One region of the Bradyrhizobium sp. USDA 4506 genome, then DNA from elsewhere that is predicted to be linked to it. Evidence: riboswitches for the same ligand, from Rfam matches in the RefSeq annotation. Region 1 holds a riboswitch; the other holds the start of a gene.
The links. Region 1 has a riboswitch for S-adenosylmethionine ahead of metX (homoserine O-acetyltransferase MetX). Riboswitches for the same ligand answer to the same signal wherever they lie in the genome.

Region 1 (3,201 bases):
TCGAGCACCAGCAGCACATGCGAGGGCAGCGCGGCGCGCAGCCGCTTGACCTCGTCGAACGGGATATAGGTGCCGGTCGGATTGTTCGGGTTGGCGAGCCACACCAGCTTGGTCTTCGGCGTCACCACCTTGAGAATGGCGTCGACGTCGGCGGTAAAGTTGGTCTCGGCCGCGATCACGTTCCTGGCGCCGTTCGCCATGGTGGCGATCGGGTAGACCAGGAAGCCGTGGGTGGTCGAGATCGCCTCGTCGCCGGGGGCGAGATAGGTGTGCGCCAGCAGGTTGAGGATTTCGTCGGAGCCGGCGCCGCAGATGATGCGGTCGGGATCAAGCCCGTAGGCGCGGCCGATCGCCTCGCGCAGCACGCGCGAGGTGCCCTCCGGATAGTCCTCGAGATGGTCAGCCGCGGCCTTGTAGGCCGCGATCGCCTTCGGAGATGGCCCGAACGGCGTCTCGTTGGCGGACAGCTTGAACACCTTGCGGCCCGGTTCCGGCACCGGGCTCTTGCCGGGCGTGTAGGGCGCAATATCGAGGATGCCGGGGTTCGGCACGGGGCGGGACATCATCAACTCCGAACAGAGCGTTTTCGAGCGAAGTGGATACCGGTTCGCGTGAAGAAAACGCGTCAAAACAAAAGTCTGGACGGGCGGCTGGCTCTTGCTTCAGGTCCTGGCCGATCCGTTAGAGGGCACCGTATAGCGCGTTGCGTGGCTGCCGACGAGGGCCGACGAGCGAACCGAGGCGCCGGCCTTGATCAGGGCGAGCTTGATGGCCTCGAAATCGTGGCCGGTGACCGAGATCAGGAGCGCCGCGCCGTCGAAAGCGGTGTCGGGGACCGCGACGATCTCGGCGAGCGGCGCAAGCGCCCGGGCGACATCGGCGTTCCAGCCGGAGACGCGCACGCTCCAGGTCTGCACTTCGGTGACCATGGCGTCGTCGGCGACCCGCGAGATCACGAACACCGGCAGCGCGGCGGGATGGTCGGCGCGTTCGAGGAACGGCAGCCGCGCGATGATCTTCGGCGCGCCATCGGCCTCGAGCGCATTCCACCACGGCGTGCGGCTCGCGATCGCGGAGACCAGCGCGAGGTCGCCCTTCGATTTCGCCACCGCCTCGACCGCGGCCTGCGCGCTGAAATGCGACACGTAGGGCACCACGAAGCCGAAGTGAAACCGCGCCGAGTCGCGCATGGCCGATTCGCCGACGGAAACATCGGCATGCACCGCGAATGGCGCCTGCACATAGGTGAAGGTCGAGATGATGACGCGCCAGATGCTCTCGATGGTGTCGAGCGGCAGGATGCCGCGATGACGCCGCACCAGCTCGCGCATCATGCTGGCCTCGCGCGCCGGGCGGAATGCCGAGCCGACCTCCTGGGTCTTCTTGACCTGGATCAGGCGGTCGATGATGTCGCCGCGCGCCATCAACAGGCGGTGAACCTGCTCGTCGATCGCATCGATCTCCTTGCGCAGATCCTGCAGCGAGGGCGGCGACGGGGGTGGGTTGGACATGCTCTCAAACCTTGTCGTCGGGGCGGCCCGGTGCCGCGTCGGACAGGGTCCCTGATTAGGAAAGACGGGCAGCGAAAGCAAAGAGAAACGTCGCAGGCGTGCCTTGCGCATTCGGTTAACCAATTGGCCGTGGGCAGGGCTGTCTTGACGGCGGGGGGCGTGGGGACTACGTTCCCTGCGTCCCGTGGTCATTTGAGCCGGCCGGCTTGCAGCCACGTTAAACAACTCGCTAAACAGGCCGGGGACCTTATCAGCTCCCGGCCGAACCTTTGTTCAGGCCGGGTTTTTTATTGGCCTGAGGTCCGTCGAGCCCTCCCGCGCGGAGGCAGGGTCGCCTAGATGAGCAACGTGCGTCCGATACCGAGCCCACAAACCCCGAGCGATGATCGCGCCCATGAGGCCGACCATCCGTCGTCATTGGTGGCGAAGTTCGGGATGGACCAGCCGCTCAAGCTCGATTGCGGCGTCGATCTCGCACCATTCCAGATCGCCTACCAGACCTATGGCGAGCTCAATGCCGACCGCTCCAACGCGATCCTGGTCTGCCACGCGCTGACCGGCGATCAGCATGTCAACAACATCCATCCCGTCACCGGCAAGCCCGGCTGGTGGGAGACCATGGTCGGCGCCGGTCGGCCGATCGATCCCGAAAAATACTTCATCATTTGCTCCAATGTGATCGGCGGCTGCATGGGCTCGACCGGCCCCGCGTCGTTGAACCCCGCGACCGGCAAGGTGTGGGGACTCGATTTCCCGATCATCACCATCCCCGACATGGTGCGCGCGCAGGCGATGCTGATCGATCGCCTCGGCATCAATACGCTGTTCTGCGTGGTCGGCGGTTCGATGGGCGGCATGCAGGTGCTGCAATGGACCGCGGCCTATCCGGAGCGCGTATTCTCGACGCTCGCGATCGCCTGCTCGACGCGCCACTCGGCGCAGAACATCGCGTTCCACGAGCTCGGCCGCCAGGCCGTGATGGCTGATCCGGACTGGCGCGGCGGCCGCTATGTCGACGAGGACACCCATCCGCACCGTGGATTGGCGGTGGCGCGGATGGCCGCGCACATCACCTATCTCTCGGACGCCGCGCTGCACCGCAAGTTCGGACGGCGGATGCAGGACCGCGAGCTGCCGACCTTCTCGTTCGATGCGGACTTCCAGGTCGAGAGCTACCTGCGCTATCAGGGCTCGTCCTTTGTCGAGCGCTTCGACGCCAACTCCTATCTCTATTTGACCCGCGCGATGGACTATTTCGACATCGCCGCCGACCACAACGGTGTGCTGGCGAAGGCGTTCGCTGGCATCCAGACCCGGTTCTGCGTGGTGTCCTTCACCAGCGACTGGCTGTTTCCGACCTCGGAATCGCGCGCGCTGGTGCATGCGCTGAACGCGTCGAGCGCACGGGTGTCGTTCGCCGAGATCGAGACCGACAAGGGCCACGACGCCTTCCTGCTCGATGTGCCGGAATTCCTCGAGATCTCCCGTGCCTTCCTGCTGGCCGCAGGCAAGGCGCGCGGCCTGAAGGACGGCGGCCGGTCATGAGCATGCAGCAGACATTGCCCTTGCCGGGTATCGCGCCGGAGCGGACCGGCGGCTATCGCACCGATCATCTGCTGGTCGCCGACATGGTGCGGCCGGGCTCGCGCGTGCTCGATGTCGGCTGCGGCGACGGCGAGTTGTTGCAGCT
Region 2 (3,201 bases), 1.8 Mb from region 1:
TCGTGATCTCCTCGCGCAAGGCGGATGCTTGCCAGGAAGTCGCCGACGGCATCAAGAAGGCGGGCGGCGATGCGCTCGTCATCCCCTGCAACATCGCGCGCCGCAACGAGGTCGAGGCGCTGGTCTCGGGGACGATCAAGCATTACGGCAAGATCGACATCCTGGTCTGCAACGCCGCGGTGAATCCCTATTACGGCCCGCTGCTCGACATCACCGACGAGGCGTTCGACAAGATCATGGGCTCGAACGTCAAGAGCAATATCTGGCTGTCCGCGCTGGCGATCCCGCAGATGGCCGAGCGCGGCAAGGGTTCGGTCGTGATCATCTCCTCGATCGGCGGCCTGCGCGGCTCGACCGTGATCGGCGCCTACGGCATCTCCAAGGCGGCCGACTTCGCACTGTGCCGCAGCCTCGCCGGCGAGTGGGGCCCGAAGGGCGTGCGCGTCAATTGCGTGGCGCCGGGCCTGGTGAAGACCGATTTCGCCCGCGCGCTGTGGGAGGACCCGGACAATCTGAAGCGCCGCACCGCATCGACGCCGCTCCGCCGCATCGGCGAGCCCGACGAGATCGCAGGCGCTGTGGCCTATCTCGCTTCCGACGCGTCGACCTTCATGACCGGCCAGACCATCGTGGTCGACGGCGGCGTCACGACGGCTGCGACTTAATCTTCAAGAGAAGCCGTCGTGGCCGGGCAAGCCCGGCCACGACGCGTTGCTTCAGACTTGCTCCAGCGCCCGCTCGAAATCCTCGATCAGATCGTCGGGATGCTCGAGCCCGGCCGAGAAGCGAACGAAACCTTCGCTGATGCCGAGCTCGGCGCGGGCCTCCGGCGCCAGGCGCTGATGCGTCGTGGTCGCGGGATGCGTGACCAGGCTCTTGGCATCGCCGAGATTGTTGGAGATGCGCGAGATCTTCAGCGCGTTGAGGCAGCGGAAGGCACCGGCCTTGCCGTCCTTCACCTCGAAGCCGACCAGCGTCGAGCCGGCGCCCATCTGCTTCTTCACCGTCTCGGCCTGCGGATGATCGGGGCGGCCCGGATAAACCAGCCGCGTGATCTTCGGATGCCTGGCCAGCGCCTCGGCGATCTTCGCCGCGTTCTCGGTCTGGGCGCGGACGCGGACGCCGAGCGTCTCCAGCCCCTTCAGCAGCACCCAGGCGTTGAACGGCGACAGCGACGGCCCGGTCTGGCGCATGAAATTGTGGATGTGCTCGGCGATGAAGGCCTCCGACGACAGGATGACGCCGCCGAGGCAGCGGCCCTGGCCGTCGATATGCTTGGTTGCGGAATAGACCACGACGTCGGCGCCGAGCGACAGCGGGCTCTGCCAGATCGGCGTCGCAAACACGTTGTCGACGATCAGCCGGGCGCCGCCGCTATGCGCGATCTCTGCGATCGCGCCGATGTCGAGCACGTCGAGCGTCGGATTGGTCGGGCTCTCCAGGAAGAAGGTCTTGGTGTTCGGCCGCAACGCGCGCTGCCACTGGTCGAGGTCGAGGCCGTCGACCAGCGTCGTCTCGATGCCGTAGCGCGGCAACAGGTCCTGCACCACGTAGAGGCAGGAGCCGAACAGGGCCTTCGAGGCCACCACATGATCGCCGGCCTTCAGCGGGGCGAGGATCGCGGTGGTCACCGCGGCCATGCCGGTCGCGGTCGAGCGCGCGGCTTCCGCGCCCTCGAGCTCGATCATGCGGCGCTCGAACATCGCAATGGTCGGGTTGGAATAGCGCGAATAGATGAAGCCGGGGTCCTGGCCCTTGAAGCGCGCCTCGCATTGCTCGGCGGTGTCGTAGACGTAGCCCTGGGTGAGAAACAGCCCTTCCGACGTCTCCCCGAATTGCGAGCGCAGCGTGCCGCCATGGACAAGGCGGGTTTCGGGACGAAAGCGGGCCGTGGTTTCAGATTCAGACATGTGACCTCCGAGGTGGCCATTTCCCCTGGAGAATGGCCACAAAAAAACCGGCCTGGAGCAACCTCCACAAGCCGGGATCACACTGTCCCCGGCCTGTTTAGCGACTTATTTAACGTGGCTGCAAGCCGGCCGGCTCAAATCACCACGGGATAAGTGCAGCTGATATTCCCTCGCGCCCTTTCCGTCAAGACGGTCATCGGATAACCCGTAAAAGCCCATATTTTGGGGCTTGATGGCCGCCTGGAGTATGATTTTTGGGCCATCTCGAGGGATCGCCGAGGGACCGCATCGTGTCGTTCACGCTGGAAGATGAATCCAACGGAATCCTGCCCGACCGCATGATCGCGGAGATGGCGGAGGCCGGCCTCATTCTGCCCGCCTATGACTTCGTCGAGAGCCAGATCCAGCCGGCCAGCCTCGATCTGCGCCTTGGCGACATCGCCTACCGGGTCCGCGCCAGCTTCCTGCCGGGACCCGATGCCACTGTCGCCGAGCGGATCGACGAGCTGAAGCTGCACGAGATCGATCTGTCCGACGGCGCGGTGCTGGAGACCAACTGCGTCTACATCGTGCCGCTGCTGGAGAGCCTGGCGCTGCCGCCGGAGATCGTGGCCGCGGCCAACCCGAAGAGCTCGACCGGACGGCTCGACGTCTTCACCCGCGTGATCGCCGACGGTACCCGCCGCTTCGACATGATCGGCGCCGGCTATCACGGCCCGCTCTACGCCGAGATCAGCCCGAAGACGTTTCCCGTGCTGCTGCGCGAGGGTTCGCGGCTCAGCCAGGTCCGCTTCCGGATCGGCGAGGCGACGCTGACCGCCGACGAGCTCGATGCGCTGCATGCCGCCGAGCGGCTGGTCGATATCGACGATGCCGATCTCTCCGATGGCGTTGCGCTTTCCGTCGATCTTTCCGGCGAGAGCTCGGGCGGCTTCGTCGGCTATCGCGCCAAGCGCCATACCGGCGTGGTCGATGTCGATCGCCGCGGCGGCTATGCCGTCGACGACTTCTGGGAGCCGATCAAGGCCCGGCCCGACGGCAGTCTCATTCTCGATCCCGGCGAGTTCTACATCCTGGCGTCGAAAGAGGCGGTGCAGGTGCCGCCGGACTACGCCGCGGAGATGGTGCCGTTCGATCCGCTGGTCGGCGAATTCCGCGTCCATTATGCCGGCTTCTTCGATCCTGGTTTCGGCTATGCCGGCGCCGGCGGCAAGGGCGCGCGCGCCGTGCTGGAGGTGCGCTCGCGCGAAGTGCCGTTCATCCTCGAGCATGGCCAGATCGTCGGCCGCCT

Region 2: it holds a riboswitch for S-adenosylmethionine, as region 1 does, so the genes downstream of both, ACVIHF_RS38395 (O-succinylhomoserine sulfhydrylase) here and metX (homoserine O-acetyltransferase MetX) in region 1, are expected to answer to the same signal.

Annotation. Positions count from the first base shown of each region.
Region 1 is NZ_JBSSBM010000002.1:5,960,991-5,964,191, reverse strand. Features, by position in the region: gene hisC (histidinol-phosphate transaminase) at 1-563, opposite strand, end outside; gene ACVIHF_RS30345 (chorismate mutase) at 663-1,511, opposite strand; SAM riboswitch at 1,686-1,765, shown strand; gene metX (homoserine O-acetyltransferase MetX) at 1,851-3,056, shown strand; gene metW (methionine biosynthesis protein MetW) at 3,053-3,201, shown strand, end outside.
Region 2 is NZ_JBSSBM010000002.1:7,719,114-7,722,314, forward strand. Features, by position in the region: gene ACVIHF_RS38390 (SDR family NAD(P)-dependent oxidoreductase) at 1-665, shown strand, start outside; gene ACVIHF_RS38395 (O-succinylhomoserine sulfhydrylase) at 717-1,910, opposite strand; SAM riboswitch at 1,987-2,066, opposite strand; gene ACVIHF_RS38400 (2'-deoxycytidine 5'-triphosphate deaminase) at 2,201-3,201, shown strand, end outside.